DNA from 2 places in the Pseudarthrobacter sp. TRD_SC_9 genome. Region 2 is predicted to be linked to the other one. Evidence: predicted binding sites of a transcription regulator. Region 2 holds the regulator's gene; the other holds the start of a gene.
What was found. Region 2 encodes Rex, which represses fermentation and respiration genes when NADH is low (regulators of the CRP and FNR family bind a similar motif). Its sites were predicted from a motif close to CTTGTGAANNNNTTCACAAG; they were not measured.
Positions count from the first base shown of each region.

Region 1: a site for Rex is predicted at 3,925-3,944, ahead of ACWA13_RS10550 (glyceraldehyde-3-phosphate dehydrogenase). Genes of this name have one in related genera too.

Region 1 is NZ_CM143956.1:2,243,136-2,257,336, reverse strand. It holds gene cysK (cysteine synthase A) at 1-187, opposite strand, end outside; gene msrA (peptide-methionine (S)-S-oxide reductase MsrA) at 253-777, opposite strand; gene ACWA13_RS10570 (Nif3-like dinuclear metal center hexameric protein) at 900-1,820, shown strand; gene ACWA13_RS10565 (zinc ribbon domain-containing protein) at 1,942-2,679, shown strand; gene ACWA13_RS10560 (YaaA family protein) at 2,685-3,455, opposite strand; RNA gene rnpB (RNase P RNA component class A) at 3,512-3,896, shown strand; gene ACWA13_RS10550 (glyceraldehyde-3-phosphate dehydrogenase) at 4,159-5,640, shown strand; gene ACWA13_RS10545 (hypothetical protein) at 5,715-5,924, shown strand; gene ACWA13_RS10540 (HNH endonuclease family protein) at 6,072-6,869, shown strand; gene ACWA13_RS10535 (acyltransferase domain-containing protein) at 6,866-7,759, opposite strand; gene def (peptide deformylase) at 7,759-8,331, opposite strand; tRNA gene ACWA13_RS10525 (tRNA-His) at 8,429-8,501, opposite strand; gene orn (oligoribonuclease) at 8,674-9,288, opposite strand; gene mptB (polyprenol phosphomannose-dependent alpha 1,6 mannosyltransferase MptB) at 9,447-10,973, shown strand; gene ACWA13_RS10510 (glycosyltransferase 87 family protein) at 11,012-12,160, opposite strand; gene ACWA13_RS10505 (glycosyltransferase 87 family protein) at 12,297-13,613, opposite strand; gene mptB (polyprenol phosphomannose-dependent alpha 1,6 mannosyltransferase MptB) at 13,873-14,201, shown strand, end outside.
Region 2 is NZ_CM143956.1:3,073,391-3,087,591, forward strand. It holds gene ACWA13_RS14345 (cytochrome c biogenesis CcdA family protein) at 1-462, opposite strand, end outside; gene ACWA13_RS14350 (TlpA family protein disulfide reductase) at 476-1,084, opposite strand; gene ACWA13_RS14355 (histidine phosphatase family protein) at 1,108-1,788, opposite strand; gene ACWA13_RS14360 (YceI family protein) at 2,037-2,585, shown strand; gene ACWA13_RS14365 (hypothetical protein) at 2,723-3,334, shown strand; gene ACWA13_RS14370 (hypothetical protein) at 3,526-4,275, shown strand; gene ACWA13_RS14375 (redox-sensing transcriptional repressor Rex) at 4,330-5,022, opposite strand; gene ACWA13_RS14380 (glutaredoxin family protein) at 5,113-5,367, opposite strand; gene ACWA13_RS14385 (HAD family hydrolase) at 5,478-6,290, shown strand; gene ACWA13_RS14390 (30S ribosomal protein bS22) at 6,420-6,518, opposite strand; gene ACWA13_RS14395 (helix-turn-helix domain-containing protein) at 6,703-6,915, opposite strand; gene ACWA13_RS14400 (3-deoxy-7-phosphoheptulonate synthase) at 7,045-8,175, opposite strand; gene ACWA13_RS14405 (glycoside-pentoside-hexuronide (GPH):cation symporter) at 8,391-9,719, opposite strand; gene ACWA13_RS14410 (acetylxylan esterase) at 9,775-10,779, opposite strand; gene ACWA13_RS14415 (rhamnulokinase) at 10,825-12,342, opposite strand; gene ACWA13_RS14420 (bifunctional aldolase/short-chain dehydrogenase) at 12,354-14,201, opposite strand, start outside.

The DNA of each region.
Region 1 (14,201 bases), 830 kb from region 2:
TAAGTGCGCCGGACTTCTCCGCGGCATCAATGATGGCTACGCCGATGCGGTCCTTAACGCTGTTGGCAGGGTTGTAGAACTCCAGTTTGACGGCCACTGTGGCGTCAAGGCCTTCAGCGATCCGGTTGAGGCGGACCAGCGGGGTACCGCCGATCAGCTGCGTTACATCGTCGTAGATCCGTGCCATGTGCAAACGCCTATCTCTAAGGAGTGAATACTGGGGTCAGCCTAACCAGCCACGTGACGGCGTTGCTAAGCATTAAGCCATGCAGAGTAATATTTCCTTGCCTTCGCCAGCTTGGGGTTGATGATGACCTGGCAGTATCCCTGTTCCGGATACTTGGCGTAGTAGTTCTGGTGGATTTCCTCAGCCACATGGAAGCGCGGCAGCCTGACCAACTCAGTGACAATCGGATCACGCCACAGCGACTGGTTGCGTTCGATGGCTTCCTCAAAGAGGATCTTCTGTTCGGTGGTCTCATAGAACATCACCGAACGGTACTGGGTGCCAACGTCGTAGCCCTGCCGGTTGAGCGTGGTGGGATCGTGGAGGGCGAAGAACATGTCCAGGATCACTTCCTCCGGGATCACCGATTCGTCGAAGGTGACGGCGACAACCTCAGCGTGGCCGGTCGTTCCGTCGCACACGGAGTAGTAATCAGGATTCGGGTCATGGCCACCGGTGTAGCCGGACACCACCGACTTCACGCCGCGGGTTCGCTGGTAGACCGCATCGAGGCACCAGAAGCAGCCTCCGCCAAGAACAAAAGTTTTCATGCCCTCTTCAATGCTTGACGGCGCCGGAGAATTCCCGCTGGCTTCCAGCCTAGGCGATCGCGCACGGTTCAAAGTCGCCGCAAGGTTCGCGGCGGGCCGTGCGCATAGGGTAAAACGGTGGGATGGAAGCTGTAGAACCTGACTCTCCCGATGGCGCCGAGGTCGCCGGCAATGACGGTGGGGGAGGCGACGGCGGGACCTCGTCCGAGGCGCCTACGCTCGCTGAAGTGCTCCTCGCCGTTGAGGAGCTCTGGCCGGAGTCCCTGGCCGAGAGCTGGGATGAAGTGGGCCTGGTTGCCGGCCGTCCGGCACGGAAGGTCAACCGGATCATGTTGGCCGTTGATCCCACGCTGGAAGTCATCGAGGAAGCCGTCGAATGGGGTGCGGAACTGCTGCTCACCCACCATCCTTTGCTGCTCCGCGGGGTCACCTCCGTTGCGGCCACCACCGCCAAGGGCGAGGCCGTGCATCGCCTGATCGAGTCCGGAACAGCGCTGCTGACCGTTCACACCAATGGTGATTCCGCCATCGGAGGTGTTTCCGATGTCCTGGCCGATGCATTGGGGATCCAGGACGCACACCCCCTCACTCCATCCGCCCAGGGATTGCCGGAGGAAGGTATAGGCCGGGTGGGCGAGTTGTCCGAAGCAGTAACGCTGGGCGACTTTGCCGCGCGTGTCTTCGGCATCCTGCCTTCCGTTGCCGGGGGAGTCCGGGTGGCAGGTGACCGATCCGGGGTGGTGCGTCGCGTGGCTGTCTGCGGTGGCGCGGGGGATTCCCTGTTCGAGGAGGTACGGGCCAGCGGGGCGGATGTCTACGTGACCGCTGATCTTCGGCACCATCCAGCTTCGGAAGCCCGGGAATCCGCCGTCGACGGCCGGCCCTACCTGATCGACGTCTCACACTTTGCCAGCGAATGGCTGTGGCTTCCGGCCGCTGCCGCGGCACTGGGCAACGTGCTCTCCGACCAGGGCCACGATGTCGAGATCCAGGTGAGCGGAACCAACAGTGACCCTTGGGACTTCATACTCACTCCGGGCTAAGCCTGGTGTTCGAGGGCCCCGGGTGAGCGAAGCGAACCGGGGGAGCAGGCCAGGCGCTAGAGTCTATACAGCGCCGCGAGGCGCGCCGGCGGGTGCCGGCGTAAACTTATGGAGGTAAATAGTGGCCAAGGCAGCACCGGCGGAACAGTTGAAGTTGCTTGAATTGCAGGCGTTGGATGCCAAATTGACTTCGCTTGCCAGCCGCCGCCGCGTCCTGGAATCAGATCCGCGCATCATCGACTTGCAGGCGGCGCTGTCCGTGGCCAACGGCCAGCTCGGAGCGGCGAAGGTGGCCGTCCACGATGCCGAGGCCGAGCTCAAGAAGGCGGAGGCCGACGTCGAACAGGTTGCCTCACGCATTGAGCGCGACGAAGCACGGCTGAACAGCGGCACGGGACTCTCGAAGGACCTCGTCGCCCTGCAGAAGGACATTGTCTCCCTGAACAAGCGCCGCTCGGACCTCGAAGACGTTGAGCTGGAGGTCTTGGAGCGCCTGGACACACTGCGTGCCACACAGGCCCAGCAACAGGAGATCGTTGACGGCATTCAGGGCTCCTTCGCGGGAATCCGGGCCGAACTGGACGAGGCATTGGCCGAGGTTGAAGCAGAAGCTACCGTGGTCCGCGGCCAGCGCGCCGAATTTGCCGCAGGACTGGATGCCGGAATGCTGGCCATTTACGAGAAGACGCTGGCCAAGCGCGGGGTAGGCGCGGCACGCCTGTTCCACGGCAAGTCCGAGGGCTCCGGGATGCAGCTGAGCCCGGGCGACCTCGCGGAGATCAAGTCCGCTGCAGAGGACGCCATCGTCTTCTGCCCCGACTCAGGCTGCATCCTGGTGCGCTCATCTGAGTGGGCCTGACCCCGCTAAGACCCGGTGGGGAGGATGATGTTCAGCGCATGGGCCTTCCCTGCCGAACCGGCAACCAGCTCCGCTGCCCATTTCTCCCGGGTGGCCTTCAGTAGTTCCGACGGCGTTGCGGCCGGTTTGCCGCGCCGGCTCAGCAGATGCCGGGCCAGCTCGCCCCGGGTGTGCTTGGCGAAGTGGCTCACCACTTTCCGGACGCCATTAACCTCGGTGAAGACGTTCACGGCCACAGTCCGCCCTGCAGGCGGGGCCCAGGCAGCGGCATAAGTGCTGGAGCGGCAGTCCACCAGGAGATGTCCCTCGGTGTGTTCGGCCAGTGCCGCCGCAAGCTGCGGCTTCCAGAATGAGGCGAGCCGCCCAACGCCGGGCAGCGCGGTCCCCATGGACAGCCGGTAGGCGGGCACGCTGTCGCCAAAACGGATGGCACCCCACAGCGCTGACACAATCAAGACGTCGCGGTCGGCTTTGCGCCGTTGGGTGGAGGTAAGGGTCCGGTAACCCAGGGCGTCGTACAGCACGCCCGAATAAATGCTGTGCGCGGGTGCGGCAGGTTCGGCGTGAAGCCGGGTATTACGTTCGACGTCGCCACTGAGTGATGCGCCGACGCCCAGTAGCGCGAGGGCATCCTGGTGCGCACTGACCGTCCCGAGCGTTTCCAGCACCTGTGCCCTGGAATTGTTAAGTTCAGGGAAACTCAACTCGGACCAGTCCACGGCTGTGCCTTTGACTGCCGGGGTTTTGCCTTCGGACGGGGGGAGGAGAATCAGCACCCGTAGATCCTACCGGGAAGGAACTGCCGGGCCTGCCCGGTAGACTGGTGGACGGATGGGTTGACCAGGCGGCCGCGCGTCACGCAAGTGGCTCGAGGAACGTCCGGGCTCCATAGAGCAGGGTGGTGGGTAACGCCCACTCGGGGTAACCCGCAGGACAGTGCCACAGAGAACAGACCGCCTGCTGTCCCGTCCTTGACGGGGAGGCAGGTAAGGGTGAAACGGTGGTGTAAGAGACCACCAGCTCCCCGGGTGACCGGGGAGGCTAGGTAAACCCCACCCGGAGCAAGGCCAGACAGGGCATGATTGAGGGCTGCTCGCCCGAGTGCCCGGGTAGGCCGCTGGAGGACGTCGGCAACGGCGTTCGTAGATGGATGGCCGCCACCCCCTGACGGCAACGGCAGGGGAGGACAGAACCCGGCGTATCGGTCAACCCATCCACCTTCCATACACACGTAATGCGCCCGGTCATGTGAGTGACTTCACGGCCTTGAGGGCGTTGAGCGCATGCCCCGGACTCTAGAATGGGTACCGGACGTAGAAGTTCCTCCGCCGGATATGCGTTCACAGCCGGCGGTTTTTCTTTGCGCTGATCCAGATACCAGGGCTGGACCGAAGCCCCGGAGCTGCGCCATCGGATAACCTCCGGCGGCGGACTTCCGCACACAGGGACGTGGGCGGTTGAACCGAGGAAGGTAGTTGAGTGAGCCAGACTTCAGACTCTTGTCTTGATACGTGGATGGGCCGGGAGGCTCTTGCCGAGGCCATGATTCCCGTGATTGGCCGGTTGTACCGCGAAAACAACGTGGTCACCAGCATTCACGGACGAAGCTTGATTAACAAGTCCACCATGAACATCCTCAAGGCACACCGTTTCGCCCGCCGGATGAGCAAGGACGAACTGCGCCTGGAGGAGACCGCCCCGCTGCTGGACACCCTCGCCGGACTGGACCTGGGTGCGGCAGCCATCGACATCGCCCGCCTGAACCAGAAGTTCAAGGCCGAGGGCAACGGCGCCACCCTGGAAGAGTTCCTTCGCGCCGAACTGGCCGACGTTGTGGGTAAGCGCGGCGCAGACGACCGCACCAGCACCGACGTCGTACTCTACGGCTTTGGCCGCATCGGCCGCCTGCTGGCCCGCCTCCTGATCGAAAAGGCCGGTGGCGGCCACGGCCTGCGCCTCCGCGCCATCGTGGTCCGCCGGGGCTCCGACAAGGACCTCTCCAAGCGCGCCAGCCTGCTGCGCCGCGACTCGGTGCACGGTTCCTTCGAAGGCACCATCCGCATTGACGAGGAAGCCAACACCATCACTGCCAACGGTGTACAGGTCCAGGTCATCTACTCGGACAACCCGGCCACCATTGACTACACCGTCTACGGGATCAGGGATGCCCTGGTGGTGGACAACACCGGCCGGTGGCGTGATGCCGAGGGTCTGTCCCAGCACCTGCAGAGCAAGGGCGTGGCCCGGGTCCTGCTGACTGCGCCCGGCAAGGGCGCCCTGAAGAACATCGTGCACGGCATCAACCACGGCAGCATCGAAGACACGGACCAGATCGTGTCCGCAGCGTCCTGCACCACGAACGCCATCACACCGGTGCTGAAAGCGATCAACGACAAATTTGGTGTAATCCATGGCCACGTGGAAACGGTGCACTCTTTCACCAACGACCAGAACCTGATCGACAACTTCCACAAGGGCGACCGCCGCGGGCGTTCGGCCGCGTTGAACATGGTCATCACCGAGACCGGTGCGGCCACCGCCGTCGCGAAGGCGCTCCCCGAACTCCAGGGCAAGCTTTCCGGCAGCTCCATCCGCGTTCCCACGCCGGACGTTTCGCTGGCCATCCTTAACCTGAGCCTGGAAAACGGCACCACCAAGGATGAAGTGAACGACTACCTGCGCCAGATGTCCCTGCATTCGGATCTGCGCAAGCAGATCGACTACATCGATTCCCCCGAGGTTGTGTCCACTGATTTCGTTGGTTCACGCCGTGCCGGCATCGTCGATGGTCTGGCGACGATTTCCAACGGCAAGAACGTTATTCTTTACGTCTGGTACGACAATGAATTTGGCTACAGCTGCCAGGTTGTCCGGGTGATGGAAGAGATGGCGGGCGTGAACCCGCCCTCGTTCCCTGCTAAGGAACCGGCTGCGGCGCTCGAGGCAATCGCCACCGCGTAGCACGGCAGCAGAAGTATCAGAGAATCCCGGCTGCTCCTCTGGAATCAGCCGGGATTCGGGCTCACACTGGTGGCATGGACACTGAATCAGCCGTGGAGCACGACACCGCCCTGGAACACGCCCTGGACGTGGCAAAGGCAAACCTCAAACAGGCAACAAAGCTGCTGAGCAACGCCAAGGCAGGCCATGCTGCCGGTGACGTTACAGCCGAGCGGGTCAGCCAGCTTGAAGACCTGTTCAAGCTGGCTGAGGAGGATTTGCGCAGGGTCATGCGGGAACAGTAGGGAAATCTGGCGTCCTCTGCTCCTCCACATTGTGGATATTGGCGAGACCGTCTGCGGTGTGCCCTAAGCTCTGTGGGTGCATGATTTAACCCCTGTAACGAACCAACCCGCGGAGGCCACCGCCTTACCACTGACAGGCCTGCCGACATGAGCCTCAACTGGCAGGCCTACCGGCGTACCCGGAGGCGATCCCGCCAGGCGTGGCTGGTGCTCGCTGTTGCGGGCACAGGGGTGATTCTTGGCACCGGCTGGTTCTTTGCCGAAGGACAGTTCGCCCTGGCCGAACCCTCCGTCGCCGGGCCCAGTGAAGTCCGGGTCTACGATGCCGAGTGGATGAAGCCCGTCATTGCTGTCCACGTTGTCCCGGACGTCAGGGCCGCGGAGGCCCTGGACTTTCTGGAAGTCAAAGGACGGGCGCCGAAGGACCAGTACTCCCGCGAGCAGTTCGGCCAGGCCTGGTCCGACGTTGACCGCAACGGATGCGACACACGCAACGACATCCTCCGGCGCGACCTCAGCGGGATCGAATTCTCCAAAAACTCTCAATGTGCCGTGGCGGCCGGAACCCTGGCCGAACCGTATACCGGCAAAGTGGTGGTCTTCCAGCGTGGAGCCCAAACCAGCCGGGAAGTCCAGATCGACCACGTGGTGGCGCTGGCGGATGCCTGGCAAAAGGGAGCCCAGGGGCTGACGCCTGCGCAGCGCCAAAGCCTGGCCAACGACCCCCTGAACCTGATCGCAGCGGACGGCGACGCTAATCAACAGAAGGGGGCGGGCGATACCGCCACCTGGCTGCCCAAGAACAAATCCATCCGCTGCCACTACGTCGCCCGGCAGGTTTCGGTCAAAGTGGCCTACCGTCTGTGGATAACCCAGGCCGAGAAGGACGCGATGAAACGCGTCCTGGATTCCTGCCCGGACCAACGAACCATCCGGGCCGACTAGGCGTCCTGGAGGCTTCCGATGTCCGGCAGTTGCAGGTGGCCATGGCCCAATTGCCAGGTGCCGCCGTCGTCAATTCTTTCCAGGACCGCCCGCTGGAGCGACGTTTCCCGTGGAAGACGGTCAAGGTCCTGCAGACCGCGCTTCCGGAAGGTGAAGTAGACCGCATCTTCGGGAGCATCAGTGCAATGCCCCACGACGAAGCGCCGGGCAAACGCGGCAATATTGCCGTGGGGGAGCACCCGGCTGAGGTAGGGATCAAGCATCCACGACGAGCACGTCGCCGCGCTGACCGGCTTGTCCGGAAAATGGGCAGCGAAGAAAGTCCGGGCAAGGGCCAGGCTGGCATCCACTGCGCCCGGTGTCAGTCCGGCCTCCCGTCCGGTCAGTTCCGGGATATGGATGTCCAAAACCCAGCCGCCATGGCCTTGGTTGGGCACCAGATGGTATTGAAGCCGGCCCAGCTGGAACATGCTGCCCGTCAGCTGCAGGGTCAGCCAGGACCAGGTTTCCAGGCCGAAGCTGCCATGGACCCGGCGGTGGATGGCCATTTGCCGTCCGATATCGGCAAGGATCAGGGCTGAGTCCTCCGCGGAAATGCCTTGTTGCCCATGCCACCGGACCACGCGGGGCGCGAAGCGCAGGATGGCCTCGATCCAGGTCTCTTCGGAGAGTCCGCCGTCCTCCGCAGGTTTTACGGCAAAAGACCCTAACCGGCGTTCCAGCTGTTCCATGGCCTGACGAACTCCGGATGAGGCAGCACGGGACAGCAGCGCAGCGCAGCTTGCCTTGTCAGCCTCATCGATACCAAGCAGCTCCAACCGCCGGGCAATGGCGTCGCTGTCCAGGGGCCCGGGATCCAGTGGCCGACTGTCTGTGGCTTCGGAACGCATCAGTGTCCGAACGGGTCGGGATCGACGCCGGGCATCCAGGTCAGGCCCGGCACGCCCCAGCCGTTGCGCTTGGCCTGCTTCATGGCCTTCCGCGCATACTTGTCGATCAGCCGGTTGACGTACAGCTTGCCGTCAAGGTGGTCGTATTCGTGCTGGATTACCCGCGCGAACCAGCCTGTGGCTTCAAAGTCCACGGGATTACCTTCGCCGTCGAAACCCTGCACACGGGCCCACTCGGCACGTTTCAGCGGATAGGCGCCGTCGGGGAAGGACAAGCAGCCTTCCTCTTCCTCATCCGGATCCGGCAGCGCTCCGGAGACTTTGGACAGCGTCAGCACCGGGTTGACCACCACGCCGGAGGGAGGGACGCCATCCTCGTTGGCGTACTTGTAGACGAAGATCCGTTTGCCCACTCCAACTTGCGGCGCCGCGAGTCCCACACCATTGGCGGCGTCGTTGGTTTCGAACATGTCCGCGATCAGGGTGCGGAGTTCGTCGTCGAAAACCTCCACCTCGGAAGCCCGCCGGTGGAGCACCGGTTCGCCCCAGATGGTGATTGGCAGAATGGTCATATCAAGGTCCTTCTCGCGAAGCCGGATAAAACAACAAAGGCTGCACCGGATAACCGGTGCAGCCTTTGTGGGGAACGGATCTGTACCGTCCTGAGCGGGTGAGCTACGGGGGTTGAACCCGCGACCTCCTGGACCACAACCAGGCGCTCTGCCAACTGAGCTAAGCCCACCATGTGCCATGCAGGACAGTCGAAGATCGGCTGTCCGGGAAGGCAACGTCAAATAGTTTACCTGCTGTTTGGGGGCACTTTGACCACTTTGGTGCTTTTGCTGCAAATTTCCCGCGAACTTCCCCCAAAAGTGCGGCAGATCACTCCCGGCCGCCCTGCTGGGTGCATTCTGCTACTCGTGGGCGGCACTGGCGAGACGCCGTGAAATTGCCTGCGCGGTTGCGGAATCCGGTCCCGGCGCCGGCACAAACACCGCCTCGCGGTAGTAGCGCAGTTCATTGATGGAGTCCCGGATATCTCCCAGCGCGCGGTGGCCGCCATGCTTGGGCGGCGACTGGAAGTACGCGCGGGCGAACCAGCGGCGGGACAGTTCCTTGATGGTGCTGACGTCAATCACCCGGTAGTGGAGATGCTCGACGACGGCAGGCATGTCCCGTGCCAGGAACACCCGGTCAGTGCCAACGGAGTTACCGCCCAGGGGAGCGCGCCGAGGATCCGGCACCCACTTTTCGATGTATTCGAGGACAGCCGCTTCGGCTTCCGCCATGGTCTTGCCGTGGGGGAGTTCCTCCAACAGGCCGGACGTGGTGTGCATCTCCCGCACAAAGTCGCTCATCTGGGCCAGGGCTGCGTCGGTGGGCTTGATGACGACGTCCACGCCGTCCCCCAGAATGTTCAGTTCGGAGTCCGTCACCAGGGCGGCAACTTCGATCAGGGCGTCGTTGCGGGCATCAAGCCCGGTCATTTCGCAGTCAATCCAGACGATGCGTTCGTTAGTTATAGGCACTCCGTCAGCCTACCGGCAACGGCTGTCACAACGCCTCCGGGGTTGCCCACCCAGCAGCCTGAATTGCACCGGCTGATATAATCACCAAGTCCGTTGAACCACTCCTCGAGTCTGTTCCGGCGCCGCTTCGACTACGTACCAGAAGGACTCAACCCATCATGAAGGCACGCGGTTCAAGCTCCGACGAGTCTGCCATCGCGCCTTCCAAAGCCTATGTGGCCACCCTCCAGGGTTTTATTGGTTCCCTGATGATGCTGGTTGGTTCAGTCGGCGCTGGCTGGATTGCCAACGGCTCTCCCATGATCCGGCACTGGCTTGTCATTGCGCTGCGCACAGAGGGCTGGGGCGTCACCGTCTCCACTGTCCTGCTGACAGTGGGCGCCATGCTCCTGACCCGCTCATGGCTGCGGCTCGGCCAGCGCCTGAAGGACTGGGGTGAAGGCTCCCTGCGCTCCGTGGTGGCAGCCGTGGCGGCATGGTCCGCTCCCATGATGTTCGCGGTGCCCATCTACTCCCGCGATGTTTACGCGTACACAGGCCAGGGGCGGCTGGTGCTTGAGGGCCAGGATCCCTACAACACCGGAATCAGCACCCTCAGCAACTGGTTCTCGCTCGGTGCTGATCCGGCATGGGCGGAATCCAAAACCCCTTACGGCCCCTACTTCCTCTGGCTCGCGCGCCTGGTTGTCCAGGTGACCGGGGCGCAGCCGGATTATTCGGTGCTGCTGTTCCGCGTCCTGGCGGGGATCGGCGTCGTACTTTGCGTAATTTACGTCCCCAAGCTCGCCGAACTTCACGGCGTCAGCGGCGCACGGGCACTGTGGATCGCTGTAGCCAATCCGCTGTTCCTGATCAGCTTCGTGGCCAGCGCGCACAACGACGGCCTGATGGTGGGCCTCGCCGTTGCCGGTGTTTACGCCGCAGCCACGGGCAGGCACGTCCTGGGCATCCTGCTGGTGACTGCCTCGATCGGGATCAAGCCCATCACCATCTTGCTGCTGCCGTTCCTTGGCTTGATGTGGGCAGGGCCCGGGGCCTCACTGCTGCGCCGGTTCCTCTTCTGGGGAGCCACCGCCGGGATCAGCTTCGTGGTGCTGGTGCTGAGCGGCATTCCGTACGGCCTGGGACTGGGCTGGACATGGGCCATCCTGGATCCCACGCCCGGCTATACGGGGTATTCGCCCTCCGGGCTGATCGGGCAGCAGGTGGAATGGCTGGCCAACGGCCTGGGATTGCCGGGACGTGACATCGCCAGTGTGCTTCGCAGCGGCCTGAAGCTGCTGAGCATCGTCGTGGTGCTGGTCCTGATGTTCCGCGGCTCGTACCCGCTGCTGGTGCGGCGCCTGGCGCTGGCATTTGCTGCTGTGGTGATGTTCGCGCCGATCATCCAGCCCTGGTATGTGCTCTGGTTCATTCCGTTCCTGGCCGTTACCGGCATCCGCAATGACTGGCAGATCAAGTCCCTGTACATCGTCATTACGTTCTTCGTGGTGTTCGGCGCCCAGGACCAGCTGTCCGTCTGGTCCTTTGTGGAACTGAACGTGTCGGCGTCGTCCCTTGCCTCGGTGATCACACTGGCCTTCACCGTTTACCTGCTGGTCTTTGACCCGCACACCCGCAAGCTGCTGGTGGAAGGCAAGCCCCAAACATGGCTTCAGGCGCGGAGCAAGGTAACCCTGCCCTAGCGTCTGCATTGGCCGAGTCAGCATGGTGACCGATACGGTCAGGCCGTTGCCAGGCGCCCGGCGCGTGCCCTTCTGCCCAGTTCCAGGGTGCGCTGTACGGACCACCAGAGCAGCACCACCAGAAGCACGTTCCGCGCGGTCAGGACGGCTGCCATCAGCGGATTGGCGTGGATAAGAGGCGTGTAGAACAACGGGTAAATGATGAACGTGGCCATCGCTATGCCCATCAGCAAAGCCGCAGGGACCTTCCATCGGTGCCAGTCATGGGTGAGCCCGGCAATAACCACAGGCGCCAGCCAGATAATGAACTGGGGCGAGCCAACCTTGTTGAAGACCACGAAGGCAGTGGTCATCAGCAGCGCTCCTTCGAGGAACAGTTCCTCGCGTTCGGCGCCGTTCTGAAGCGCCCAGGCCAGCAGGACAGCTCCACCAATGGCTGCGAGAATCAGCAACGGCTGCATCAGCGTCGCCGCTACCGCGGCACCCGGGCCGTAGACCTCCGTGGAGTTGATGGCAACGTTGTCAGCGATGCGGGAATCTGAAATTCCCAGGACGCTGAGCCATACCCACGGAGTGGAGAATGTGGCTTCCAGTTGCATGCCGCGCTCGCCCTGGTTGGTCAGGAAGTCCATAAGGTGCGCGACGCCGCCGGAAAGCCAGGTGCCGGCCGCTACCACTGCCGTCACCGCCACGCCGGATAGGAAGATCTGCACCCGCCTGCGGCTGGCGATCATGATAGGTACAAGGACCGCCGCGGGCCATACCTTGATCCAGGTGGCGATACTCAGGAGCACACCGGCCACCACCGGCCTGTGCGCCGCCACCAGCAGGGCCACCAGGACAATGGGTCCGGTGATTCCCTCAACGCGCGCAAAGCTCAGGTAGCCCATAAATACTGTGAAGAACAGCCACCACCATGCCGGAGCTATACCGGCCACCCGGCGTGTTCCGGACGTAAGGAACGCAAGGGCCGCGCCATTCAGTGCTGTGATGATCAGCGTCCAGACCAGCAGGTAAGCGTCCGGGCCGGCAATGTTGGCCAGGAAGATGGGCAGTTGGGCAAGGACGGGGTAAACCCAGGGGCTGATCTTGCCGTCAAGATCTTCAGGGTTGTATCCGGCGGTAGCCCACTGGCGGTACTGCTCAGTATCAGAGAAAGTCCCGCCGCTGAGGAAGAAACTGGCCATCCAGCCAAGGAAGTACACGTGGACGACGGCGAATCCCCACCAGACGCTGGAGCGTCGGGTGAACCATTGGACTGCTGCCGGCGGCAGAACGGCGTCACGGGCGCGTACCAGCCGGTCGAAAAATGAGACAGGAATTTCAGGACTCCTTGAGTGCGGGGTGTGCTGTTTCTGCGGCGGGTTGTTTCCGGCCCAGCAGGTACAACCGCCGCAGTGACCAGCCGAAGAGCACAATCAGCAGGACGTTGCGCAAAGTAAGGACCAGTGCCATGACCGGGTTGTTGTGGCTCAGGGCATCGTAGAACAACGGATAGATGCAAAACGTCGCCAGCCCGATGACGACCAGCATGGCCGCCGGTACTCGCCATTCCCTGAAGGAGTGTGCCAGCCCGACAGCAACGGCAGGCGCAAGCCACACCATGAACTGCGGGGACCCTACTTTGTTGAAGACCACGAATGCTGTGGCCATGGTCAGCGATCCGGCGAGCAGGAGTTCGGTGCGGTCCACGCCGCCGGACCGGTTGCCGTTGTGCAGTGCCCAAAAGGTCAGACCGGCTACCAGCAGGGCCGCGACGATCAGCAGCGGCTGCATCAGCGCGGCCATCAGGGTGGTGCCCGGGCCGTCAACCTGCATCGAATTGATGTCCGTGTTCATGTACATACGGGAATCGCCAATGCGAAGGACGGAAAGCCACAGCCAGGGCGTGGTGAAAGTTGCCTCGAGCTGCATCCCGCGTTCACCCTGCTGGGTGAGGAAGTTCAGCAGTTTGGGCAGTGAACCGATCGACGCCGCCAGACCCACTACCAGGGCTGAAACCACAACTCCGGCGAGCACGATCTGCAGCCGGGTTTTCACCACGGTAAACAGCGAAAGCATCACGGCGGCGGGCCAGACTTTTACCCACGTTCCGATGGCAAGGAGCACGCCGGCCACGAACGGGCGCTTAACGCCGTAAGCCAGGGCGATCAGCACCAGGGGAGCGGTCAGTCCGTCCACGCGTGCGAAGCCCAACCAGCCCAGGAGGAGGACGAAGGACAACCACCACCAGCCGGCAGCAAGGGAGGCGGCATGTCGTCCCCAGTCAGTGAGCTTGCCCAGCGCGATCCCGTTCAGGACGGTCGTCATCAGTACCCACAGGAGAAAGTAGGGCCCGGAACCTGCCACGCCCGCGAGGTAGAGCGGGATCAGCGCCAGGATCGGATAAACCCAGGGGCTGGGGCCGCCCGACAACCGGTCATCGTCAAATCCGGCTGCTGCCCACTCCCGGTAGATGAAAGTATCGCTGAACGCCTCTCCCCTGAGGGAGAGAATCAGTGCGAAGGTGAGGAACCCGGTGTGAATGAGGATAAATCCCCAGAGAAGGCCCCGCGGGGTCAGCAGGGCGCGTTCCCAACTGTCCGGGAGGACCCTCCGCCGGAACCGGGTGAGTGCACTGAAGAAAGAATCGGCAGAGATGGGAGGCGTCCTTCTCGGTTGGCGACGGCAGCCCGCAGGCGCAGTCTGTTTTATGACAGCAAAGATTGCGGCCGGCTGCCGGAAGGCGCCGGGACGTGTCCATGGTATCCCGGCATCGTGCAGTGCCCCGGTGCTAGAGTGGCATTATTCCCCAGCAGGCGGCGGATCCACAGGTGTTTCCCGGCCACGGACAAAACTCGGACAGGGCAAATCATTCATGGTGTCGTCGGATGTGCGCGATCCGGGAGCAGGAGGTTCGGTGATTTCTACTGAACGCAAAAGCACCCGGGACCCCTTCACTCAATCGCTGATGGCGGAATCCCGGTCCACCATCCTCCAAGGCCTTCTCGGCTCGGTTCTGATGGCACTGGCCTCCGTAGGACTGGGATGGCTGGCAGGCAGCAGCGGGCTGATCCGGACACCGTTGTTCATCTTCGCCCGCACATCGCCATTCGCCGTCATCGTTTCCACCATCATGTTGTGCGTAGGCGCCCTCCTCCTGCTGCGCGCTTGGCTTCGACTGGCACAGCGGGTCGGGGACTGGGACCCGCGCTGCACTCCGGTGCTGATGCGTGCATTCTGGATGTG
Region 2 (14,201 bases):
GGGGCCAATGCACGGGGCCCAGCCCAGCCCGAAGGTGATGCCCAGCAGCGGCGCACCCCACAGCCCGGCGGGAGGCTTGGCGTGAATCTTGGCGTCGCGCTGGAACCAGCCGAAGCCGCCCATGAACACCACGCCCAGCAGGATCACCAAAAGGCCCAGCACCTGGGTGATCCACGCGTTCTGCGGGCCGGAGATCAGGGTGCCCAGCTGGCCGAAGGCTCCGCCCAGCAGCACAAATATAAGGGAGAATCCCAGCACGAACAGGCCGATGCCGGCCAGCATCCGGCCCTTCTTCTGCCGCTGCAGGTCCACGCCCGTCAACCCGGTGACGTACCCGAGGTATCCCGGTACCAGCGGCAAGACGCAGGGCGAGAGGAAGGACACCAGCCCTGCCAACAGGGCGACGGGAATGGCCAGCAGCAGCGAGCCGCTCAAGATCGTCTCGGCGAAGGGGCTGTTCATGGAAATGCGCCCGCTACTCTGCCACGGCGGAGGTGATGAGGGCCTTGAGCGTGCCGGTCTGGATCTCGCCGAGCACACGCGACGCCACCCTGCCCTGCTTGTCCAGGACCAGGGTGGTGGGAACGGCGCCTGGGGGAACCATGCCGGAAACGGCCAGCAGTACCGAGCCGTTTTTGTCGTCAAAACTGGGATAGGTCACATTGAATGACTTTTCGAAGGCTTCTGCCGTGGCTTTTTCGTCACGGAGGTTCACGCCCAGGAAGCGGACGTCCTGGTCCTTGAATTCCTGGTGCAGTGCCTCCAGCTGGGGAGCCTCCACCCGGCAGGGGGCGCAGGCGGCAAACCAGAAATTCAGCACCGTCACCTTGCCCTGGAGATCTGCGGGGGTAATGGTGGTGCCGTTGAACAGCGTGCCGTTGATTTCGACGGCGGCAGCCCGGTCGGCTGCGGTGAATTCGGTCACGGAGCCGTCACCTGCCACATAGTTCTTGTTGTCCCCGGCCTTGGCCTGCCGGGCCAGGGCGTCCTCCTGGGCGCAGCCGGACAGGCCCAGGGTAAGCCCGGCCAGCGCGGCGCCGCCGGCCACAAGTACGGTTCGGCGAGAGGCCATCGCGGAGTTCATTGGGCGGTTCCTGGCAGCCATGCTCAGGCTCCCGGAGTGGTGGACGCACCGGGAAGGAGTGCGGCAGCAGGCTCGTGGTATTCAACGCGCAGAAGGGTCCCGTCGGCGTCGAACACCAGGGAGGTGACGGATGTCAGGGTACATTCGCGCTTGCGGGGATCGTGCCAAAGCCGCCGGCCTTCCGCGCTCAACCGGGTGGCCCAGATGGGGAGCTGGTGGCTGACCAGGATGGCCTCGGCGCCACGCTGCTCAAAGTCGGTACCGGCCAGTTCTCTGGCATGGAGCCGCGCATCGTGGACGGCCGCCATGACGCGCAGGGCCTGTGCTTTGTAGGGTTCGCCCCAGGACGGCCGGAGCGGGTTGACGAAGTGCTGCCAGTGCCGGAGCCTGCGGAGCTCCGCCCTGGTGACCTTGAGCCCTTCGAAGCGGTTTTCGGCCTCGATGATGCGATCCTCGGTGGCGATCTCCAGGTTCAACGCCTGCGCGGTGGGAAGTGCCGTTTCCTGCGCGCGGGTCAAAGGCGACGCGGCGAGGTAAACGATATTGGCGCCTTGCGCAGCACGCTCCGCAAAGTAAGCGGCGGCAGTCTGGGCCATTCGCTGGCCCAGTTCGGAAAGGTGAAATTCTGGAAGCCTGCCATAGAGAATCCCCTGGGGATTGTGGACCTCTCCATGGCGGAGCAGATGAACCGTGGATTGGGGCATGTCTACCAGTTTCTCAAAGATCTGGGGCGATTCGAAATCTTCTACCGGAAGTAGAACTTCCGGCCGGGCCGGGTAGTTCCGCAGGTGTTCCAAAAAAGTTTCAAAAAAGTTCGTGAATCAGGGAACAAAACATGCAAATGCATGTTTATACTGGATGCAGCAGTTAGTTGATACTTCAACAGATGAGGCTTCAACCAACGATCAGACGCTCTCCCCCTGAGCCCGTAACTAATTGAAGGAGCACCATCATGGCACTTCCCACCGATATCACCACCGGCACCTGGACCCTCGACAACTCCCACAGCGAGATCGGCTTCACCGTCCGGCACGCTGGCATCAGCAAGGTCCGCGGCCAGTTCAAGGACGCAGAAGCCACTCTGGAACTCGCCCCGAATGTCACCGACTCTGCAATCAACGCCACCATCAAGACCGCCAGCTTCGACTCCGGCGACGCCAACCGCGACGGCCACGTCCGCGGCGAGGACTTCTTCGACGTGGAGAAGTTCCCGGAAATCTCCTTCGTCTCCAAAGAACTCGTAGACAACGGCGACGGCTTTGAGCTGAACGGCGACCTCACCATCAAGGGCATCACCCGCCCCGTCACGCTGGAAACCGAGTTCAACGGAGTGGCCGTGGACCCGTTCGGCAACACCCGCGCAGGTGTCACCGCGCAGACCACCATTAGCCGCAAGGACTTCGGTCTGACCTGGAACGCCGTCCTCGAAACCGGCGGCCTGCTGGTCAGCGACAAGGTCGGCATCAACCTGGAACTGGCCTTCATCGCTCCCGCGGCTTAGTCCCACCGCCTCGCTGACACGCGACAACCGCCCGCCCTCGGACACTAATGTTCGACGGCGGGCGGTTTGCTTTGTTTTCATCACGACTTCCACGCCAATTCGTAGATAACACGGCCGGCCACGCCTACAGTGAACCCATGAGCAACCAGAGCGACATACCGCAACCCGATTCAACCGGGACACCTGCCGGCCAGAGCCCCACCACTCCCCCGGCCGGGTACCAGCCTCCGCCGGCCCAGGGTTACCAGCAGCCCGGCCCGCCGCAGAGCCACCAGTTCCAGATGCCCTCCGACGCACCACGCAGCTTCGACCAGGTCATGCCCAAGGGTGGCTTCTCTGGTATTTTCAGCGTCGCCGGAATGCCCACGGAGCTCAAGGTCTCCTACTGGATCTGGGTCATCACGGGCATCCTGGGCGTCCTCCTGGGTGTTGTGGGGTTCTTCTTTGCCTTGGTAGCAATAGCCGCACTGCCCGCCTTCGGTGTGGTGGCTGTGCTCCTGGTCCTTCTCATGCTTGTACTTTCTGCTGCCCAGGTTGTCCTGGCGATGAAAATGAAGGAAGGCAAGTCCTGGGCCCGCATGGCCCTGACCGTCATTGTGGCAGTCACCTTGGTTATATCCCTGGTTCAGTCCGGCATCGACGGAGGAGGAGGCTGGTTCGGCTCCATCCTCGGTATCGTGGCAACCGTTTTGATGTGGCTGCCCAACTCCCGGCCGTGGTTCGAACAGCGCACGCCCGCAACCAACTGACCACCTGCTGAACACGCCTACGCCCCGGGCAACCCGGAGCGTAGGCGTTTTTGCAGGCCAGTGCACAATTTATTGCCTTTAATGACCCACCAGTCTGCCGGTGGGAGGTACGGTGGAATCAGCCATGCTGGGGGCACGGCTTGCGTTGTTCCCGGCTCCGATGTTTCATCCAGATTCGCGAAGGAACGCTCATGACCACTCCTCCCGTCCAGCCGCCTCAAGGCAACGATCCGGAAAACGCCCCGCAGCAGCCGGGCTACGGCCAGAACGCACCTCAATATGGTCAGCAGTCACCCCCGCAGCCGCAATACGGCCAGAACGCTCCCCAGTACGGTGAGCAGGTACCGCCGCAGTATGGGCAGGCTCCCCAGTACGGCCAGCAGCAGCCCGGCTACGGCCAGCAGGCTCCCTATGGCCAGCCCCCTGCCCCGTATGGTTATCCGTCGGAGCAGTCTCAGCCAGCCGGAGACCGCGCCGTTCCGCCGCAGGTGGACCTCTCTTTCAAAATGATTCTCGCGGCAGGAATCCTGTCCGCCGTTAGCTCGCTCATCATGGCCTTCACCGGCGGCGATTACTTCTTGGAGTCGATGGAGTCACAGATCCAATCGCAGGGTGAGGAAGTTCCCCCCGGAATGGCCGAGGGCATGCAGGGTGCTGTGATGGTTGGAGGAATCATCGCCGCTCTGCTGTCCCTGGGTCTCTATGCCCTGGTGGCCTTCCCGGTGCGGAAGGGAAAGAACTGGGCGCGGATCCTTGGAACTGTTTTTGCCGCCATTTCTGTTTTTGGCCTTTTCAGCCTGTTCCAGTTCGGTCCGCTATACGGCGTCCTGCAGCTCATTGTGATCCTTCTGGGCATCGCGGCCATTGTGCTGCTCTACCTGCCGGCCAATGCGCCCTACTTCCAGAAGCAGCAGCCCTTCGGTAACCCGTACAGCCGCTAGCGCAGGTCTTCAGGCGCAGCACACTCTCCGCGGACGCAGCCCGCGGGCCACAGCTTAGGCTGTTCGGCCCGGGGTCTGCGTCCGTTGTGCGTGGTAGGCGAGGATCTGGAGCTCGGTGGCCATGTCCACCTTGCGCAGATTCACGCCCTCGGGCACCTGGAGCACTATGGGGGCAAAGCTCAGGATGCTGGTGACTCCTGCGGCCACTACCCGGTTACAGACGGCCTGGGCAACCGTGGCCGGCAAGGCAAGGACCACCATGTTCGCGCCGGTTCGTTCCAGGACCGTTTCCAGGTCCTGGACATCACTGACCCGCAGCCAGCCGACCTCGTTTCCCACCACCATCTGGTCGGCGTCGAAAATCGCCACGACGTCGAACCCCCGGGACTCGAAGCCGCCGTACCGCGCCAGGGCTTTACCAAGGTTACCGGCGCCCACAATTGCGACTTTCCAGTCGTGGGTCAGGCCAAGGGCCGCCGCGATGTGCCTGCTGAGGTACTGGACCTCATAACCCACGCCCCGCGTGCCGTAGGAACCAACGTGCGAGAGGTCCTTGCGCAGCGTTGACGAACTCACCCCTGACGCCTCCGCCAGGGAGTCCGAAGAAACAGTCTCGATGCCCTCGGCCAGCAGCGAATTCAGGGCGCGCAGGTAGAGCGTCAAGCGGGCCACCGCTGCCGGTGGAATCTGCTTCGCAGTCCCGCCATCGCCCTGGATGGCAGAGGGTGTTGATTCCAAGGAGGTCACTGTCTGCTCCGTCGAGTCGCGTTGTGTCTACACTCTAGGGCCAGGACGCCTGAGCCAACAAAGCGGGCGCCCACACCTGAGCCCGTTTCATTACGCCGCCAGGATCCGCCGCAGCAGCCGGTCCAGGCGGCTTTCGTCAATGGTCCAGAAATCCCGCTGTACACCGTCCACCAGCAGCACGGGGATCTCTTCGGCGTACCTCTGGCCCAGTTCAGGGTGCTGGTCCACCAGTTGTTCCGACCATTCCAGTCCCAGCCCGGAGGTGACGCGTTCGACGGCGGCACGCGCCCGTGTGCACAGGTGGCAGTCTGATTTTGTCAGTAGTACCACTTCCGGTTTTGCCATGACTTAAAGGTAGTCCTGCAGGCACCGGCGGGCTGCATCGGGAAGGTGCTACCGGCAGCGAAGCTGGTGGCCCGGCAGCTGCGTCCGGACCCATTGGCTAGACTCAAGGCATGCCCGAGGAGAAGTATGTCGCCGTAGCCACGCGCCCGACCCCTCCGTCCCCTCTTGGCGAGGCAGCCTTCTTCGACGTGGACAACACACTGATGAAGGGCGCCAGCCTGTTCCACGTGGCCCGCAAGATGTACCAGCGGAAAGCCTTCACCTTGCGCCAGGCCAGCGGTTTCGCCTGGAAGCAGTTCAAGTTTGTGATGCGCGGCGAGAACCTCAGTGATGTCCATGCCGTCCGCGACTCAGCCCTGATCCTGGCGGCAGGCATTACTGTGTCGGATATCAAGGCCCTCGGCGAGGAAGTCTACGACGAGATGATCGCCTCGAGGATCTGGCCTGGAACCAAGGCTCTGGCCGAGCAACACCTGCGCGTCGGGCGGAGGGTCTGGCTGGTCACGGCCACACCCATTGAAGTAGCCACCGTCATTTCCACCCGCTTGGGGCTGACAGGCGCACTGGGCACGGTGGGAGAAGTGGAAGAAGGCGCCTACACCGGCCGCCTGGTGGGTGACATCCTGCACGGTTCTGCCAAGGCGGCTGCCGTAGAAGCCATGGCAGACTCTGAAGGCCTGAACCTGAAACGCTGCTGGGCCTACAGCGACTCCTATAACGACATTCCGCTGCTCACCCTGGTGGGACATCCTGTGGCGATCAACCCCGACGCCCGGCTCCGCAAGCACGCCCGCGAGCACAACTGGCCCGTGTACGACTTCCGCTCGGGCCGTCGCGCAGCAACCCTGGGCCTCAAGGCCGCCACGGTAGGTGGCGCAGTTTATGGCCTGTGGAAGGGCTTCGCCCGCCTCCGCAGCCGCTGACCTTTCAGCCACTGAGTGGCAGGGTCTTGGGTCCGCCGGGATAGTGCGGGCTGGTTCCGAACCGGGGCCTGGACGCAAAAATGCCCGCTGCCTGACGGCAACGGGCATTCACGCAGTGAAGTAGATGATCTACTTCTTGTTGCGGCGCTGGTGACGGGTCTTGCGAAGCAGCTTGCGGTGCTTCTTCTTGGCCATACGCTTGCGACGCTTCTTAATAACTGAACCCACGAAAGTTCCTCACAAACTAGATGTAGTACCTGTCTGATGGAAATGTTCGTGGACAATGCTACGAACTGAAACAACGGACAGATTCTTACAATGACGTAAAACGTTCCTTAACAGGGTACCGCCTATCAGGGGCACCTACTGACCGCCGCCGTCAGGGGCGACGGCAGGGCCACAGCAACAGGGGTCAGGCAGTGTCCGACTGGCCTTCCACCACGGCGCCCTTGAGGTATTGCTCAACAGCGTTCTCAGGAACCCGGAAGGAGCGGCCAAAGCGCACGGCCGGCATCTCTCCTGAGTGGACCAGACGGTACACGGTCATCTTGGAAACGCGCATAACCTCGGCCACCTCGGCCACGGTCAGGAACTTCACGTTGGAGAAGTTCTGATCTGCGGACATCCCATATTCCTTTGCTCCCGGTGCTGTTCGGCAACCGCCTTTACGGCGCGTCGTCACCGGGCCTTCGAACAACCATGTGCTAGATACTCTAGAGGTTCAGGGTGCCAATGTGAAAGTCCATCCGGCTCTTCATCCAGCAAGTTGAGCGCTCCGGGCGCCACGCCTTTTCCGCGCCGATGCCGCCAGCTGCTCAAGCACGGAAACGGTGACGTCCCATTCCATGCAGGCGTCCGTCACACTCTGGCCGTACACCAGTTCCGTACGGCCTGCCGCATGCTCCGCCACGTCAAGATTCTGCGCGCCTCCCACCAGGAAGCTTTCCAGCATCACGCCGCCGATTGCGTCCGCGGCGGGGCCGCCGTCCTCCAGCCGGGCACCGAGTTCCAGCGCAACCTCGGCCTGGCGGTGGTGGCTCTTGCCGCTGTTGGCGTGGCTGGCATCAACGATCAGCCGCGGGTTGAGCTGCTTGCCTTCCAGCCGCTCAGAAGCAGCCTCGACGTCGGCAGCTGAGTAATTGGGCCCCTTGCGTCCGCCACGCAGGATCACGTGCGTGTCCGGATTGCCCGCTGTTGCCACATGCGCGGCGCGGCCTTCATCGTCAATGCCGAGGAAGGCCTGCGGGGCCGAAGCGGCACCGCAGGCGTCGATCGCAACCTGGAGGTCGCCGTCGGTCCCGTTTTTGAAGCCGATGGGCATGGACAAGCCGGAGGCCAGCTGGCGGTGGATCTGACTTTCGGTGGTCCGGGCACCAATGGCGCCCCAGGAAACCAGGTCCGCCATGTATTGCGGACTGATGGGCTCCAGGAATTCGGTGGCGGTGGGCAGCCCGAGCGCGGCGACGTCCTGCAGGAACCTCCGCGCGGTACGCAACCCGGTCACCATGTCGTGGGTGCCGTCCAGATTCGGATCGTTGATCAGGCCCTTCCAACCCACCGTGGTGCGCGGCTTCTCGAAGTAGGTCCGCATAACAATCAACAGCTCGGAACCGTGAAGCTGCGCCTGGACTGCCAGCCGACGCGCGTAATCGAGCCCCGCCTGCGGATCATGGATGGAGCAGGGGCCAACGATCACCAGCAGCCTGTCATCAACGCCATCCATGATGGCCCGGACTTCGTCACGGCCGCGCTCGACGACGTCCGTCACGTGGGCGTCCAGCGGCAGCTCGGCCCTCAGTTCCCGGGGCGTGGGAAGGGCGGCGAAGTGGCTAACACGGAGGTTCGACGTCGAACTGGCGGCTGTGGCGGTTGCTGCGGGGGTCATGAGGGGTCCTGTTCCGGAGATGGAAGCGGGCCCTTAATCAGAACCCGCCGTAGATATGGCGAAGGGCAGAGAATAATCTCTGCCCTGTTGGCTCTGAAGGAAGTTGGGTGCGTGTCAGTTAGACGCGGGCTCCTCCAGAGCCAACGAAAAATACGCATACCAACGGTTAGTCATAGCCACCACCATAACCGCCAGCCGCCGCCGTCGCAAAACAGCTACGTCGTTTCACGGGACAGGCTGGCCACCAGCTCTGCGTGCTTCTTGTCCGTCAGGCGGTACCAGCACATGATTCCGACTGAAGCCAACACCAGCGCCGCCGGGAGCAGGCCGGCAGCTGCCCGGATGGCGAGGGTGGCAGTGCCGGACTGCTCACTGATGCCGGATACATAGCCGCCCCAGGCGAGTGAGAAGGCCACCAGGGCGCCGCCGAATCCCATGCCCAGTTTCCTCGTTGCGGCCAGCAGGGCGTAATTAATGCCCTGGACCCGGACTCCCGTTTTCCACTCGCCGTATTCGACCGTATCCGCAATCAGCGCCCAGGTGAGGATGCTGACGGTGGCGGAGGCCAGCAGTCCCAGGATCAGTCCAGCCAGGCCAAGCAGGGGCACGTCCGCGGGCGCTGAGAAGACCAGAAGGCCGCCCAGCACACCCAGGATGCCGCCGCCGCTGTAGACCGCCCGTTTGCCCCATCGGGCCACCGGCCGGGGTATGAGCACAGCCAGGGTCAGCGTGATGACCACCTGGGCTGCCGCCATAAGGGGAAACAGGTCCACCCGGGACAGGACATCGCGAAGATAGAAAAATTGGGAAGCCCCGGTGGCCGTGGTTCCGGTGACAAAGAGGACGGAGCTGATGCACAGGATCACCAGGGGTGAGTTTGCCTTAAGCGCCGCGATGCTCTGGCTCAGCGTGATCTTGGGGACGCTGCCGGGAACCTGCTCGAGGCAGACGGTACCGGTAAAGAAGTAGAGCGCGGAACCCACGACGACGAACACCAGGGTGACCCAGGTGAAGATCTGCTGCATATCCTGGCCTGCGCCCAAAAGCGGAGCAATGAAGAATCCGAGGCTGGCGCCGACCGACAGCCCTCCCAGGGTGCGGGCGCCGCCAAGCCGCGCCCGCTCCTTCGCATCCTGCGTCATTGCTCCAACCAGGCAGCCGTACGGGACGTTCACCAGGCTGTAGGACACACAGACCAGTCCGTACGTGCAGTAGGCGTACAGCAGCTTCATAGCGGGGTCCACGTCCGGGACGTGGAAGGCCGCTGCGCTAAGCACCAGGGGAACGAAGCCAAACATCAGGAACGGACGGAACTTACCCCACCGTTTGCTGTTTACGCGGTCTACGATGCGCCCGGCTGCTATGTCGGTGAAGGCATTAAAAACCCGGGCAACAAGCAGCAGCGTTCCTGCCGCTGCTGCGCCGATGCCGGCCACGTCCGTGTAGTACACCAGCAGGAACATATTTCCGGTGCTGATGATCATGCTGTTTGCAGCGTCGCCGGCTCCATAGCCAAAGACGCTGAGCCTGCTGAGTTTCTTCATTGGTTCCCAGTTCTGCGGGACTCAGAAACCGTTTTCTCAGTCCCGCACTAAGAACTTACCCCAAGATCTTCCGTAGAAACAGCAACTGGCGGATCCATTGCTGCTCCTGGCCACCCTCATGGTTGTTGAACCGGTACACCTCAATGTCCTTGACCGGCGTCCCCGCGTCGCTGCCGTATGCGTTGAAGCTGGCAAAAACTGTCGACGGCGGGCAGATATCGTCCATCTGCGCAGCCGAGTAAAGCGCCGGAACGGCAGCCCACCTGGCGAGGTTGACGCCGTCGAAATAGTTCAGCACCTCAAGGATGGACTCATACCGCTCCCGGTGCCGGGCCAGGAAGCCCGCGATCTCGGGGTAGGGTCCGCGCGGGGTGATATCGATGGCACGCGGGAAGTCCTGCAGGAACGGGACGTCGGGCATAGCTGCCACCACGCCGTCGAGCCTTCCGGCTACCAGCCCGGCCGCGGCCACCACGATACCGCCGCCTTGGCTGACGCCCTGCAGCACCACCCGCGAGGAATCGACGGCGGGGTGGGACTGCGCTGCCTCCACCGCGCGAAACGCGTCCACATACACCCGGCGGTAGTAATAATCGTCCTGATGGCTGATACCGCGGGTCATCAGGCCCGCGAAGGCGACGTCGCCGGCCGATTCGTGCGGATCAGGAGTGTCACCGCGCGTCCCACCCCAGCCCTGGCCCCGGGTATCCATGATGAAGTGCGCGTAGCCCGCCTGGGCCCATCTGGTGTCCTCGTTGACCAGTCCCCTGCCGCCGGAATAGCCCACGTACTGGACCACCACCGGCAGCTCATCTGCTGCGTCACGACCGGCCGGCAGGTGCAGCCAGCCCCTAATCGGGGCGCCGCCGAAGCCGGCAAACGTGACGTCGAAGGTATCGATTACGGCGAGGTAGTTTTCCACCGGCTCAAATGTTGCCGCCAGCGGAAACTCACGGGCTTCTTCTATGCTCCGGTCCCAGAATTCCTTGAGGCCCGACGGCGGCACCACCGGTGACTCATATTCGCGAAGCTTCTCCAGGGGCAGGTCAAAAAGGGGCATGGCTTCCGTTCCTGAGGCAATGTGCGGGAGTGTTGCTGGCTGGGATCAGTCTGCCAGTGCGGCGATGCCTGGAACAGCAGCTGACACCGGGCGTAATGTCACCGGTTCAGCAGGCCTGATCAAGCCCCGGAGCTCGCGCAGGCCCCCGCTCACCTGGCCGGCCGCCCTGGCTTGGATCAGGACGTTGCCGAGGGCCGTAGCTTCGACCGGACCGGCGATCATTGTTTTGCCCGTAGCATCCGCCGTGAGCTGGCACAGCAGCCGGTTCTGCGATCCGCCACCCACAATGTGAACGACGTCGACGGCAACATCCGCGAGGCGTTCAGCGTCGGCGATGGTCCGCGCGTATCCGGCCGCCAGGCTGTCCATGATGCAGCGGGTGATGGCTGCAGGGTCATTTGAGAGCTCGCCACCGGACTCCCGGACGGCGGCCCGGATGCGCTCCGGCATCCGGTCAGGGGCAATGAAGGCGGGATCGTCAGCGTTGATCTGGGGGCCGCCGGAGGGCAGCGCCGCGGCAGCCTCCAGCAGTTCCGGCAGGTTCGGGGCGCCGTTGCCGTCTTCGTTGCCGGACCCCCAGCTGCGCTGGCATTCACTTAGCAACCAAAGGCCGCCCACATTGCGAAGGTAGCGGATGGTGCCGTCCACGCCGCGTTCGTTGGTGAAGTTCGCCTGCCGGCTGGCCTGGGTCAGCACGGGACGACGCAATTCCACGCCCACCAGGGACCAGGTGCCGGAGGAAATGTAGGCGAAGTTTTCAGTGGCGGCCGGTACCGCGGCCACTGCCGAGGCGGTGTCATGCGAGCCGACGGCGACGACTGTGGTCTCCGGTGCCAGCCCGGTCCGGCTGGCGATTCCGGGCAGGATCGCGCCGACGGTTTCGCCTGGCTGCACCAGCGGCGGGAACAGATCCGGACGCAGCCCCAGGGCCTGGAAAAACTCGCTGGCCCACTCCCCTGCAACGGCGTCGAACAACCCGGTGGTGGAGGCATTGGTGGCCTCTGTCCTGCGCTGGCCGGTCAGCAGGAAAGCTATGAGATCCGGGATCAGCAGCGCCTGGACGCCGTCGAGGTCAGCCTCGGCCGCCAGCTGGTAAATGGTGTTGAACTGCAGGAACTGCAGGCCCGTGGTGGCATAGAGCTGTTCAGGAGCCAGTGCGGCGTGCACGGACCCGACGACGGCTGCGCTGCGGCTGTCCCGGTAGCTGAAAGGCTGGGCCACCAGCTCGCCGGCGTGGTTGACCAGGCCGTAGTCCACTGCCCAGGTGTCAATACCGATGCTGGCGATGGTCTCACCGGCCGCCGCTGCGGTTTCCGCCGCTGCTGCCAGCCCCTTGAGTACCTCCGCGAACAGTGAGTCGAAATCCCAGCGCAGGCCGCCGTCGGACTCCACTACTGCGTTGGGGAAGCGGTGGACAACCTGCAGATCAACGGCGGGGCCGGAGCCGGACGTGTCCTTGGCCTTGACCCTGCCCAGGATGACCCGCCCGGAAGAGGCGCCGATGTCTACTGCTGCGAACACCGGAGTAGGCAGGATGTCCTTGGTCTCGACAGGCTCGACCACCGACTCACCCGTCACCGCAGGAAAGCGGCCGCGACGCCGGCATCCACCGGGATATGCAGGCCTGTGGTGTGGGACAGTTCGTTGCTGGTGAGCACGGCGGCGGCGTTGGCCACGTGCTCCGGGAGGACCTCGCGCTTGAGCAGGGTCCGCTGGGCGTAGTACTCGCCCAGTTTTTCCTCGTCCACGCCGTACACTGCGGCGCGCTTGGCACCCCAGCCGCCGGCGAAGATGCCCGAGCCGCGGACCACGCCGTCGGGGTTGATGCCGTTGACCCGGATGCCGTGCTCACCAAGTTCAGCGGCAAGCAGGCGGACCTGGTGGGCCTGGTCGGCCTTGGTCGCCGAGTACGCAATGTTGTTCGGTCCGGCAAACACGGAGTTCTTGGAGGAGATGTAGATGATGTCTCCGCCGAGTCCTTGCGCGATCATGGCCTTGGCACCTGCCTTGGCTACCAGGAACGAGCCCTTCGCCATGACGTTGTGCTGCAGGTCCCAGTCCTTTTCGGTGGTTTCCAGCAGCGGCTTGGAAATGGACAGGCCGGCGTTATTAACCACCAGGTCCAGGCCACCGAAGGCCAGCACGGCGGCGTCAATGGCTGCCGCGACCTGCGCTTCGTCGGTCACGTCAGCCTGCACGCCAACGGCAACGTCGGGGCCGCCGAGCTCTTCGGCGACCTTTTCCGCATTCTCCAGGTTCAGGTCCGCGATCACGACACAGGCGCCTTCGGCGGCGAGCCGGGTCGCGATGGCCTTGCCAATGCCCGACGCCGCACCCGTCACCAGGGCGATGCGGGTGGCGTGGCTCTTGGGCTTGGGCATCCGCGCCAGCTTGGCTTCCTCCAAGGCCCAGTACTCGATCCGGAACTTCTCGGATTCCTCGATCGGGGCGTAGGTGGAGATGGCCTCGGCGCCGCGCATCACGTTGATCGCGTTGATATAGAACTCGGCAGCGACGCGGGCCGTCTGCTTGTCTTTGCCGTAGGAGAACATGCCGACGCCGGGAACCAGGACGATTGCCGGGTCCGCACCGCGCATCGCCGGACTCCCGGTGGTCGAGCCTGTCGAGACCGTCGCGTGGCGGTCGTAGTACGCCTGGTAATCCTCGCGGTATTCCGCGTGCAGTTCCTGCAGGCGGGCAATGGAGTCCTCGACGGAAGCTGCGGCCGGGAGGTCCACAACCAGCGGCTTGACCTTGGTGCGCAGGAAGTGATCCGGGCAGGAGGTGCCCAGGGCGCCCAGCCGGGGGTGCTCGGATGATTCCAGGAACTCCAGGACGCGGGGATCGTCGGTGAAGTGGCCCACCTGCGGCTTGTCCGTCGAAGCCAGGCCACGGATCACCGGAGCCAGCGCTGCAGCCTTGGCGCGGCGCTCCGCCTCGGGCAGCGACTCGTAACCCGGGAGCTTCGCACCGAAGGGTTCGGCCTTGCCATTTTCGGCGATGAACTTTTCAGCTTCGTCGATGATCCACAGCGAATTTGCCTCCGCTTCCTCGCTGGTGTCGCCCCAGGCCGTGATGCCATGACCGCCCAGGATGGTGCCGACAGCCTGCGGGTTGGCGTCCTTGATGGCCGCGATGTCCAGGCCAAGCTGGAAGCCGGGGCGGCGCCAGGGCACCCACACCACTTTCTCGCCGAAGATCTGCTTGGTCAGCGCTTCGCCGTCGACTGCTGTAGCAATGGCGATGCCGGAATCCGGGTGCAGGTGGTCAACGTGGGCTGCATCCACCAGGCCGTGCATCGCGGTGTCGATCGACGGCGCGGCCCCGCCTTTGCCGTGCAGGCAGTAATCAAACGCAGCCACCATCTCGTCCTCGCGCTCGACGCCGGGGTAGACATCCTTCAGCGCATTCAACCGGTCCAG